3 regions of the Enterobacter sp. C4G1 genome follow, and region 3 is predicted to be linked to each of the others. Evidence: predicted binding sites of a transcription regulator. Region 3 holds the regulator's gene; each other region holds the start of a gene.
What was found. The regulator sigma-54, encoded in region 3, starts transcription at its own class of promoters, with help from an activator protein. The targets are predictions, from matches to a motif close to GTTGGCACANNTTTCGCTNT.
Positions count from the first base shown of each region.

Region 1: a site for sigma-54 is predicted at 2,096-2,115, ahead of glnK (P-II family nitrogen regulator). Genes of this name have one in related genera too.
Region 2: a site for sigma-54 is predicted at 2,180-2,199, ahead of norV (anaerobic nitric oxide reductase flavorubredoxin). Genes of this name have one in related genera too.

Region 1 is NZ_JBQVVV010000001.1:2,159,121-2,163,357, forward strand. Features, by position in the region: gene ACT9TW_RS10340 (SmdA family multidrug ABC transporter permease/ATP-binding protein) at 1-171, shown strand, start outside; gene ACT9TW_RS10345 (SmdB family multidrug efflux ABC transporter permease/ATP-binding protein) at 164-1,945, shown strand; gene glnK (P-II family nitrogen regulator) at 2,168-2,506, shown strand; gene amtB (ammonium transporter AmtB) at 2,542-3,828, shown strand.
Region 2 is NZ_JBQVVV010000002.1:1,989,304-1,993,540, forward strand. Features, by position in the region: gene gutQ (arabinose-5-phosphate isomerase GutQ) at 1-547, shown strand, start outside; gene norR (nitric oxide reductase transcriptional regulator NorR) at 544-2,058, opposite strand; gene norV (anaerobic nitric oxide reductase flavorubredoxin) at 2,245-3,693, shown strand; gene norW (NADH:flavorubredoxin reductase NorW) at 3,690-4,237, shown strand, end outside.
Region 3 is NZ_JBQVVV010000001.1:498,956-503,192, forward strand. Features, by position in the region: gene lptC (LPS export ABC transporter periplasmic protein LptC) at 1-79, shown strand, start outside; gene lptA (lipopolysaccharide ABC transporter substrate-binding protein LptA) at 48-602, shown strand; gene lptB (LPS export ABC transporter ATP-binding protein) at 609-1,334, shown strand; gene rpoN (RNA polymerase factor sigma-54) at 1,382-2,815, shown strand; gene hpf (ribosome hibernation promoting factor) at 2,838-3,125, shown strand; gene ptsN (PTS IIA-like nitrogen regulatory protein PtsN) at 3,208-3,699, shown strand; gene rapZ (RNase adapter RapZ) at 3,745-4,237, shown strand, end outside.

The DNA.
Region 1 (4,237 bases), 1.7 Mb from region 3:
ACCGAAGCCAGTGAAATTCTGGTGATGCAGCACGGGCACATTGCCCAGCGTGGGCAACATGACCAGCTTACAGAACAACCCGGCTGGTATCGCGATATGTACCGTTATCAGCAGCTTGAAGCGGCGCTCGATGATGCTCCAGAGCAGGATGAGGAGACCGCCAATGCGTAAGCTGGGAACGATGTGGCCGACCTTAAAACGTCTGCTTTCCTATGGCTCTGTGTGGCGAAAACCGCTGTCGATTGCCGTGCTTCTGCTCTGGATTGCGGCGATTGCTGAGGTGAGTGGTCCGCTGCTGATTAGCTATTTCATCGACAATATGGTGGCGAAACGCTATCTGCCGCTGGGGCTGGTGGCGGGGTTAGGTATTGCCTACGTAGGGTTACAGCTGACGGCCGCCGGGCTGCACTATGCGCAGTCGTTGCTGTTTAACCGGGCAGCCGTTGGCGTCGTGCAGCAGCTGCGCACGGATGTAATGGATGCGGCGCTGCGCCAGCCGCTGAGTGAATTTGATACTCAGCCTGTCGGGCAAGTTATCTCGCGTGTGACCAACGATACGGAGGTTATCAGGGATCTGTATGTCACCGTTGTGGCAACGGTATTACGCAGTGCGGCGTTGATTGGTGCGATGCTGGTGGCGATGTTTAGCCTTGACTGGCGCATGGCGCTGGTGGCGATCACCATCTTCCCGGCAGTCCTGATTGTGATGGTTATCTATCAACGTTACAGCACGCCGATTGTTCGCCGCGTGCGCGCTTATCTGGCCGATATCAACGATGGCTTTAACGAAGTGATCAACGGTATGAGCGTCATCCAGCAGTTCCGCCAGCAGGCACGATTTGGCGAGCGAATGGGGGAAGCCAGTCGTTCACATTACATGGCGAGAATGCAGACGCTTCGCCTGGATGGCTTCCTGTTGCGTCCGTTGCTGAGTCTTTTCTCTACGCTGGTGCTTTGCGGCTTACTGATGCTGTTTGGTCTGACGTCGGGCGGCACCATTGAAGTGGGCGTATTGTATGCCTTTATTAGTTATCTTGGGCGTCTGAATGAACCGCTGATTGAGCTCACCACTCAGCAATCCATGCTGCAACAGGCCGTGGTTGCGGGAGAGCGCGTCTTTGAGCTAATGGACAGGCCACGTCAGACCTACGGTGATGATGACCGTAGCCTGCAAAGCGGTGCTATTACCTTTGATAATGTCTCGTTTGCTTATCGTGATGACCGGCTTGTCCTCCAGGACGTTAGCCTTGATGTCCCGTCGCGTGGCTTTGTGGCGCTGGTGGGGCACACCGGTAGCGGTAAGAGTACGCTCGCCAGCTTGCTGATGGGGTATTACCCGCTCACGAAAGGGGAGATCCGCCTGGACGGGCGTCCACTGTCTTCCCTGAGCCACAATGTCCTGCGTAAAGGGGTGGCAATGGTGCAGCAAGACCCGGTGGTGCTGGCGGATACTTTCTATGCCAACGTCACGCTGGGCAGGCCTTATACGCATGAACAGGTGTGGGCGGTGCTGGAAACCGTGCAGCTGGTAGAGCTGGCACGCGGTCTGCCCGAGGGTATCGACACCCGGCTGGGCGAGCAGGGAAATAATCTCTCGGTTGGGCAAAAACAGCTGCTGGCGCTGGCGCGGGTGCTTATTGAAACGCCGCAGGTGCTTATTCTGGATGAAGCAACCGCTAGTATCGACTCCGGTACTGAGCAGGCTATCCAGCATGCGCTGGCGGCCGTGCGCGATCATACAACGCTTGTCGTCATCGCTCACCGCCTGTCAACGATTGTTGATGCCGATACTATTCTGGTGCTGCATCGCGGCCAGGCCGTCGAGCGCGGTACGCATCGTCAGCTGTTAGAGGCGAAAGGGCGTTACTGGCAGATGTACCAGTTGCAACTGGCGGGAGAAGAGCTGGCTGCCAGCGCGCGCGAAGAGGAATCACTCAGCGCCTGATGCACCAAAATCAGGCAACGCGCTAACACTCTCAACTGTTGGTGCAAAACTGAAACGCATCATGCACTGTTATGGTGCGTTTTTTTTCGCCACTTCATCACCGAATGCCTTGCCGCGCTCATTGCACCGCTTTTTCCCCCTTTTTTCAATTCTGGCACACCCCTTGCAATATCTCCTGCGTGTTAGCAGCGGCCATTACCGAATTCTGACTGGAGGGGATTTATGAAGCTGGTTACAGTTGTAATCAAACCATTCAAACTTGAAGACGTTCGTGAAGCATTGTCTTCCATGGGTATTCAGGGACTGACTGTCACCGAAGTGAAAGGCTTTGGTCGTCAGAAAGGTCATGCCGAGCTTTATCGTGGGGCGGAATACAGCGTTAACTTCCTGCCTAAAGTGAAGATTGATGTCGCAATTGCTGACGATCAGCTTGATGAAGTGATTGATGTCATTAGCAAAGCGGCCTACACCGGCAAGATTGGCGACGGCAAAATTTTCGTTGCCGAGTTGCAGCGCGTGATTCGTATCCGTACGGGCGAATCCGACGAAGCGGCATTGTAAGTAACTCCTGGCACACAGTGATAGGGATCGAGAAAATGAAGATAGCAACAATCAAAACGGGTCTGGGTTCGCTGGCACTGCTGCCAGGCCTGGCACTGGCTGCCCCTGCGGTGGCAGACAAAGCCGATAATGCCTTTATGATGATCTGCACCGCGCTGGTGCTGTTCATGACTATCCCAGGCATTGCGCTGTTCTACGGCGGCCTGATCCGCGGTAAAAACGTCCTCTCCATGCTGACGCAGGTTGCTGTGACGTTCGCACTGGTGTGTGTGCTGTGGGTGGTCTACGGTTACTCGCTGGCCTTCGGCGAAGGCAACGCCTTCTTCGGCAACCTCAACTGGGTGATGCTGAAAAATATCGAACTGACTGCGCTGATGGGTAGTTTCTATCAGTACATCCATGTTGCTTTCCAGGGCTCGTTCGCCTGTATCACCGTAGGCCTGATTGTTGGTGCGCTGGCTGAGCGTATTCGCTTCTCTGCGGTACTGATTTTCGTGGTTGTCTGGCTGACGCTCTCCTACGTGCCGATTGCGCATATGGTATGGGGCGGTGGTCTGCTGGCGACTCATGGTGCGCTGGACTTCGCGGGCGGTACTGTTGTGCACATTAACGCCGCTGTTGCAGGTCTTGTCGGTGCATACCTGATTGGCAAACGTGTGGGCTTTGGCAAAGAAGCCTTCAAGCCACACAACCTGCCAATGGTGTTTACCGGTACGGCTATCCTCTATTTTGGCTGGTTCGGTTTCAACGCCGGTTCAGCAAGTGCTGCGAACGAAATCGCTGCGCTGGCCTTCGTGAATACCGTTATTGCCACGGCGGGCGCTATCCTCTCCTGGGTATTTGGTGAGTGGGCCGTTCGCGGTAAACCTTCTCTGCTGGGTGCATGTTCTGGTGCGATCGCCGGTCTGGTTGGTATCACCCCTGCGTGTGGTTATGTGGGTGTAGGTGGTGCGCTGCTTATTGGTCTGGTTGCTGGTCTGGCTGGCCTGTGGGGTGTGACTGCGCTGAAACGTGTTCTGCGCGTTGATGACCCTTGCGATGTGTTCGGTGTGCACGGCGTGTGCGGCATCATCGGTTGTATCATGACCGGTATCTTCGCGGCGAAATCTCTGGGTGGAGTGGGTTACGCAGAAGGCGTCACCATGGTTCACCAGGTGCTGGTACAGCTGGAAAGTATTGCCATCACCGTTGTCTGGTCTGCCGTTGTGGCTTTTATCGGTTACAAACTGGCTGACATGACCGTCGGTCTGCGTGTACCAGAAGAGCAGGAACGCGAAGGTCTGGACGTCAACAGCCATGGCGAGAATGCGTATAACGCCTGATAAACAGCAAAACGGCAACCTCAGGTTGCCGTTTTTAATGTTTGTACCCTCTCCCGGTGGGCTGAGGGTTCCCCAGTAATTTTTGTCTTTAATTCAGCGATGATATTACGCCATTGAATTAAGGGACTTACAGCGGTGTCATGGTCCGGCTGAAAATCGCCGAAGCGTTTACGGAAGGCCGGGGCGACGCGCATGGATGCGCGGCGAGGGCGGCTTTACAGGGACGTTTCCTCCGCCCGTCCCCGATTAGCCTGGAGCAAACGCTGAGGGCATCGCGAAGCGACGATTTTCTTGCCGGGAGCCCGGGTTGCCAGGGTAGCGGCGGTGAGCTACCCTGGCACGTTCACCGGTATTGTGGTGACAGAGTAGCAAGGAACGTAAAGTGAACGGAATGACCACCTGAGCCGTA
Region 2 (4,237 bases), on a different contig from region 3:
TTCCGTAGAGCGTGAAGCCTGCCCGATGCACCTGGCCCCCACCTCCAGCACCGTAAACACCCTGATGCTGGGTGACGCGCTGGCGATGGCGGTTATGCAGGCGCGCGGCTTTAATGAAGAAGATTTTGCCCGTTCTCACCCGGCAGGCGCGCTGGGCGCACGGCTACTCAATAAAGTGCACCACCTGATGCGCACCGACGATGCCATTCCACAGGTAACACTGGATACCAGCGTGATGGATGCGATGCTGGAGCTGAGCCGTACCGGGCTTGGGCTGGTTGCCGTCTGCGATAACAACGGTTTTGTGAAAGGCGTTTTTACCGACGGCGACCTGCGTCGCTGGCTGGTCGGCGGAGGCAAGCTGGAATCGCAGGTTTCAGAAGCGATGACCCAGGGCGGGCTGACGCTGAATGCAGAAAGCCGCGCCATCGAAGCCAAAGAGGTGCTGATGAAGCGCAAAATCACTGCCGCCCCGGTGGTGGATGAGAGCGGCAAGCTGTGCGGTGCAATTAACCTGCAAGATTTCTATCAGGCCGGGATCATCTAACCTTTCAGACCCAGACGTTTCGCCAGCCGGTGCAGGTTGGCGACGTTCGTTTCCAGCGCCCGCGCGCACGCCGCCCAGCTGCGGTTATTCTGCTCTAGTGCGCGGGTGATCATCTGACGCTGAAACTCTTCCGTTGCTTCGCGCAGATTCTCGTTACTGATTTCCGGGATGTCCTGCGTCACAACATGCGCGGTTTCATCATGCAGCGCAAAGTGACGCGCGTGGATCACCACTTCATCACCTGAACGTGCGGCCCGTGCCAGCACGACGGCACGGTGGATGGCATGTTCCAGTTCACGCACGTTGCCCGGCCAGCCGTAACTTAACAGATGTGTTCTCGCCCCGGGGCTTAACACCACGCGGGAAAGCCCCATCCGCAGACGACACTGTTCGCAGAAGTAACCCGCCAGCAGAACCACATCTTCACCGCGCTCACGCAGCGCAGGGACGGAAAGCGGGAAGACGCTCAGGCGGTGGAACAGGTCAGCACGGAAATTCCCGGCCAGCACCTCTTCACGCAGGTCGCGGTTGGTCGCCGCCAGCACGCGTACATCCACTCTTAAGCTGCGATCGTCCCCCACGCGCTGAATATCACCGTACTGCAACACGCGCAGCAGTTTGGCCTGTAACGACAAAGACAGCTCGCCAATCTCGTCGAGGAATAACGTGCCGTTATCCGCCATTTCAAACTTACCGCTGCGGTTGCTGATGGCCCCGGTAAACGCCCCTTTAACGTGACCAAACAGCTCACTTTCCGCCACGCTTTCCGGCAACGCAGCGCAGTTGAGGTACACCAGCGGGTTGACCGCACGTGGAGAGGCTTCGTGAATCGACTTTGCCACCAGCTCTTTACCGGTGCCGGTTTCACCGAAAATCAGCACGTTCAAATCAGAAGCCGCCACAATGTCGATCTCTTTTTTGAGCTGCACCATGCCCGGCGAAAGGCCAATCATCTCGGTGTGGGTGACCTGTTCAAATGCCGCCGGGCTGCCCGGCAGAATGTTCTGGCTCTCCAGCTGTTCAATCAGCAGTGCGTTGTTAAGCGCACCGGAAGCCAGGGCCGCAATCAGCCGCAGCTCTTCGTCACTGAAGGTATCGAACTGATCCGGTGACATACCATCAAGCGTCAGGGCGCCAATCAGGTTCTGCCCGGCAAACAGCGGCAGGCCAATACAGGCGTGTACTTTGAGGCTCTCCTGCCCCGGGATCAGCCCATCATAGGGATCAGGCAAGTCGCTGTCGGCAGGGAAACGCACCACATCACCCGCACGGGCGATAGTTTCCAGCCGTGGATGGCCTTCCAGCGTAAAGCGCCGCCCCAGCACATCCTGCGCCAGGCCGTCGATGGCCAGCGGAATAAACTGCCGACCTTCGTAACGCAGCAGCGCTGAGGCATCACACTCCAGCACGTCGCGGAGCGTGGAGATCAGCCGTTGAAATCGGTCCTGATGGCCAATACCGGTTTGCAGTTCAATGGCGATCTTCGCCAGTACGTTTACAGAAAAGCTCATCTCAACCTCGCTGTCATTTTGACAATGCATATTGTCATATTGACAGTTTTTAAGATAGTCATAATGACTACCCATTACGAGTAATAAACAATTAAATACATTTAAATCAATCAGATAAAAAGTTGGCACGCAACTTGATATAGCTAAAACATCTTATTTGAAAACGCCGTATTAATTGAGGTTGCTATGTCTATTCTGGTTAAAAATAACATTCATTGGGTTGGCCAACGTGACTGGGAAGTGCGTGATTTCCACGGAACTGAATACAAAACGCTGCGCGGCAGCAGCTACAACAGCTACCTCATCCGTGAAGGTAAAAATGTTCTGATCGATACCGTCGATCACAAATTCAGCCGCGAGTTCGTGCAGAACCTGCGTAGCGAAATCGATCTGGACGCTATCGACTACATCATTATCAACCATGCAGAAGAAGACCACGCCGGCGCGCTGACCGAGCTGATGTCTTACATCCCAAATACCCCAATTTACTGCACCACCAATGCTATCGACTCAATCAACGGTCACCACCACCACCCGGAGTGGAACTTCCACACCGTGAAAACCGGTGACTCACTGGATATCGGCAACGGCAAACAGCTGATCTTCGTTGAAACGCCAATGCTGCACTGGCCTGACAGCATGATGACTTACATGACCGGCGACGCGGTGTTGTTCAGTAACGATGCATTCGGCCAGCACTACTGCGACGAACGTCTGTTCAACGACGAAGTGGATCAGGCCGAGCTGTTTGAGCAGTGCCAGCGCTACTATGCCAATATCCTGACGCCATTCAGCCGTCTGGTGACGCCGAAAATCACCGAGATCCTCGGCTTCAATCTGCCGGTTGATATGATTGCGACCTCTCACGGCGTCGTATGGCGTGAAAACCCAACCCAGATCGTTGAGATGTATCTGAAATGGGCGGCGGATTATCAGGAAGACCGCATCACGATTTTCTACGACACCATGTCCAACAACACCCGCATGATGGCGGATGCGATTGCCCAGGGCATCAACGAAGTTGATCCGAACGTGGCGGTGAAAATCTTTAACGTGGCGCGCAGCGATAAAAACGACATCCTGACCAACGTGTTCCGTTCCAAAGGTGTACTGGTTGGGACGTCCACCATGAACAACGTGATGATGCCGAAAATCGCTGGTCTGGTGGAAGAGATGACAGGTCTGCGTTTCCGTAACAAACGCGCCAGCGCTTTTGGTTCACACGGCTGGAGCGGCGGCGCGGTTGACCGTCTGTCTACCCGCTTGCAGGACGCCGGTTTTGAGATGTCCATGAGTCTGAAAGCCAAATGGCGCCCGGATATCGATGCCCTGGAAATCTGCCGCCAGCATGGTCGCGAGATTGCACGTCAGTGGGCGCTTGCTCCACTGCCAGAATCCACGGTGAAAGCCCCTGAACAGCAGGAAGCCTGCGCCTGTGCGGCAGCCGCGGCGGCAAATCTCGGCCCGCGTATGCAGTGCAGCGTTTGCCAGTGGATTTACGACCCGGAACTGGGCGAACCGTTGCAGGACGTAGCACCAGGCACACCGTGGAGCAATGTCCCGGACAACTTCCTGTGCCCTGAATGTTCACTGGGTAAAGACGTCTTTGACGAACTGGGTACGGAGGCAAAATGAACAACGGGATCGTGATCATCGGCTCGGGCTTTGCCGCCCGCCAGCTGGTGAAAAATATCCGCAAACAGGACGCGAACGTGCCGCTGACGCTTATCGCCGCCGACAGCATGGACGAGTACAACAAGCCGGATTTAAGCCATGTCATTAGCCAGAATCAGCGCGCAGAGGATCTCACCCGCCAGACGGCGGGAGAGTTCGCGGAACAATTAAACCTGCGGCTGTTTCCCTATACCTGGGTAACGGATATCGATGCCGCCGCGCATGTCGTGAAGAGCCAGGATAAAACCTGGCAGTACGACAAGCTGGTGCTGGCAACAGGTGCGGCCGCTTTTGTCCCACCGGTTGAAGGTCGCGAGCTGATGGTGACACTGAACAGCCAGCAGGAATATCAGGCCAGCGAAACCAGGCTGCGGGACGCACAGCGGGTAATGATTGTAGGCGGCGGCCTGATTGGCACCGAGCTGGCGATGGATTTTTGCCGCGCCGGGAAAGCGGTCACCCTGGTTGACCATGCCGCGAGCATCCTTTCCGCACTGATGCCAGC
Region 3 (4,237 bases):
CTTACGCAGCAAAAACGCCGAGCTGATTGAAAAGGTTAGATCCTCTTATGAAATTCAAAACAAACAAACTCAGCCTTAATTTTGTTATCGCCAGCGCGCTGCTGGCAGCCAGTCTTCCCGCACTTGCTGTGACTGGTGATACCGAACAGCCGATTCATATTGAATCTGACACCCAGTCTCTCGATATGCAGGGTAATGTCGTCACCTTTACCGGCAACGTCGTCATGACTCAGGGCACCATCAAAATTAATGCCGACAAAGTGGTCGTTACCCGTCCGGGCGGCGAGCAAGGCAAAGAAATTATTGATGGTTATGGCAACCCGGCAACCTTCTACCAGATGCAGGACAACGGTAAACCGGTGAAGGGCCACGCCACACATATGCACTATGAACTGGCGAAGGATCTTGTCATTCTGACCGGTAACGCCTACCTGGAACAGCTGGACAGCAATATCACCGGCGACCAGATCACCTATCTGGTGAAAGAGCAAAAAATGCAGGCTTCCAGCGAGAAAGGCAAACGCGTTACCACCGTGCTTGTTCCTTCACAGCTGCAAGATAAAGGCAAAAGCCAGGCCCCGGCACAGAAGAAGAGTAACTAATTCGTTATGGCAACATTAACTGCAAAAAATCTCGCTAAGGCCTATAAGGGCCGCCGCGTCGTGGAAGATGTCAGTCTGTCCGTCAACTCCGGCGAAATTGTTGGCCTTTTAGGTCCCAACGGTGCGGGTAAAACCACTACCTTCTACATGGTGGTGGGCATTGTGCCGCGTGATGCAGGCAACATTGTCATTGATGATGAAGATATCAGCCTGCTGCCGCTGCACGCCCGTGCGCGCCGTGGTATCGGCTATCTTCCTCAGGAAGCGTCCATTTTCCGCCGTTTAAGCGTCTTCGATAACCTGATGGCCGTCTTGCAGATCCGCGACGATCTGTCGAGCGAGCAGCGTCAGGATCGCGCTAACGAACTGATGGAAGAGTTTCATATTGAACACCTGCGCGATAGCTTAGGTCAGGCACTGTCAGGCGGTGAACGTCGTCGTGTCGAGATTGCGCGCGCACTGGCTGCAAACCCGAAATTCATCCTGCTGGATGAACCCTTCGCGGGCGTTGACCCTATTTCCGTCATCGATATCAAACGTATTATTGAACATCTGCGTGACAGCGGGCTTGGCGTACTGATCACTGACCACAACGTCCGTGAAACGCTGGCCGTTTGTGAACGCGCTTATATTGTGAGCCAGGGCCATCTGATTGCCCACGGTACGCCGACGCAGATCCTCGAAGATGAGCATGTTAAGCGCGTGTACCTTGGGGAAGACTTCAGACTCTGATAGGGTAGAGGTAACGTAACGCCGCACCGGAGAAAAATGCTCTGAACATGAAGCAAGGTTTGCAATTAAGGCTCAGCCAACAACTGGCGATGACGCCACAGCTACAACAAGCGATTCGCCTGTTGCAACTGTCCACGTTAGAACTTCAGCAGGAACTCCAGCAAGCACTGGACAGCAACCCGTTGCTGGAGCAAACCGATCTTCATGACGAGGTAGATACTCAGCAAACGCAGGACACCGAAACGCTCGATACCGTTGATGCTCTCGAACAAAAAGAGATGCCGGACGAGCTGCCTTTGGATGCCAGCTGGGATGAAATTTACACCGCAGGAACCCCGTCCGGGACGCGCGCGGACTACCAGGATGATGAGCTACCGGTCTATCAGGGCGAAACCACCCAGTCGCTTCAGGATTACCTTATGTGGCAGGTGGAGTTAACGCCATTCTCTGACACCGATCGTGCGATTGCAACATCCATTGTCGATGCCGTTGATGACACCGGATATTTGACCGTTTCTCTGGACGATATTCTTGAAAGCATCGGCGATGAGGAGATCGAACTCGAGGAAATTGAAGCGGTTCTGAAGCGTATTCAGCGCTTCGACCCGGTTGGCGTGGCCGCGAAAGATCTGCGCGACTGCTTGCTGATCCAGCTTTCTCAGTTCGCCAAAGAGACCCCCTGGATTGAAGAAGCCCGGTTAATCATCAGCGATCATCTGGATCTGCTGGCAAACCATGACTTCCGTACACTGATGCGCGTCACCCGCCTGAAAGAAGAGGTGTTGAAAGAAGCCGTCAATCTGATCCAGTCGCTTGATCCTCGCCCCGGACAATCCATCCAGACCAGCGAACCCGAATACGTTATCCCGGATGTGCTGGTCAGAAAACATAACGACCGCTGGGTTGTAGAATTGAATTCAGACAGCATTCCTCGCCTGCAAATCAACCAGCAGTACGCCTCCATGTGCACCAGCGCACGCAACGACTCCGACAATCAATATATTCGTAGCAATCTTCAGGAAGCGCGATGGCTGATCAAAAGTCTGGAGAGCAGAAATGATACGCTGCTCCGTGTAAGCCGCTGTATTGTCGAGCAGCAGCAGGCGTTCTTTGAGCAGGGCGAAGAGTATATGAAACCGATGGTGCTGGCAGATATTGCCCAGGCCGTCGAAATGCATGAATCAACCATTTCCCGCGTGACAACGCAGAAGTATCTGCACAGTCCACGTGGTATTTTTGAGCTTAAGTATTTCTTCTCCAGCCACGTGAATACCGAAGGCGGCGGCGAAGCCTCGTCGACGGCAATTCGCGCACTGGTGAAGAAGTTGATCGCCGCGGAGAATCCCGCGAAGCCACTGAGTGACAGTAAGTTAACCACCATGCTGTCCGATCAGGGTATCATGGTGGCACGCCGTACTGTTGCAAAGTATCGAGAGTCTTTATCCATTCCGCCGTCTAACCAGCGTAAACAACTGGTCTGACACAACCGATAAGGAAGACACTATGCAGCTCAACATCACAGGACACAACGTCGAAATTACTGATGCTTTACGCGACTTTGTGAACGCTAAGTTCACGAAACTTGAACAGTATTTCGAAAGGATCAACCAGGTCTATATTGTGTTGAAAGTGGAGAAAGTGACTCATATCTCGGATGCAACCCTGCACGTGAACGGGGGTGAACTCCATGCCAGTGCGGAAGGGCAAGACATGTATGCTGCTATCGACGGCTTGATTGACAAGCTCGCACGACAGCTTAATAAACATAAAGATAAACTGAAACAACACTAATTGTCCGGGCAGTTAACGGGTGCAGGAAGGCCTGTTGTGAAACACAACAGGCCATTTGTACAGTTAGCGCTTAGGTGAAATTATGATGAACAACGATTCCGCTCTTCAACTGAGCAATGTCCTTAACCAGGAATGTACCCGTAGTGGCGTTCACTGCCAGAGCAAAAAACGTGCGCTGGAAATCATCAGTGAACTGGCCGCAAAACAGCTGGGCCTGCCGTCGCAGGTGGTGTTCGAAGCTATTCTGACCCGCGAAAAAATGGGCAGTACTGGCATTGGCAACGGCATTGCTATCCCGCATGGTAAGCTGGAAGAAGACACCCTGCGTGCCGTCGGTGTATTTGTGCAGCTCGAAACGCCTATCGCCTTCGACGCCATCGATAATCAGCCAGTCGATCTCCTCTTCGCGCTGCTGGTTCCTGCTGACCAGACCAAAACCCATCTGCATACGCTTTCGCTGGTCGCTAAACGTCTGGCTGATAAAACTATTTGCCGTAGACTGCGCTCAGCCCAAAGTGATGAAGAGTTATATCAAATTATCACTGAAGCAGAAGGCAATCAGGATGATGCATAACCGGGAGATGTCCTTTACATCTGTTGTCCTGAGGAGAAACGGAACATGGTGCTGATGATCGTCAGCGGTCGTTCAGGGTCGGGTAAATCCGTCGCCCTCCGCGCGCTTGAAGATATGGGTTTTTACTGTGTCGATAACCTGCCGGTTGTGCTGCTGCCCGACCTGGCCCGGACGCTCGCGGACCGACAAACGTCTGCTGCCGTCAGTATCGACGTCCGTAACATGCCAGAATCACCGGAAGTCTTTGAACAGGCGATGAGCAACCTGCCTGACTCGTTTTCGCCTCAGTTGCTGTTCCTTGATGCTGACCGTAACACACTGATCCGTCGTTACAGCGATACCCGCCGTTTGCATCCGCTCTCCAGTAAGAATCTCTCTCTGGAAAGCGCCATCGACGAAGAGAGCGACCTGCTGGAGCCATTGCGCTCTCGTGCAGACCTCATTGTCGATACATCTGAAATGTCCGTTCACGAACTGGCTGAAATGCTCCGAACTCGTTTGCTGGGTAAACGCGAGCGCGAACTGACAATGGTGTTCG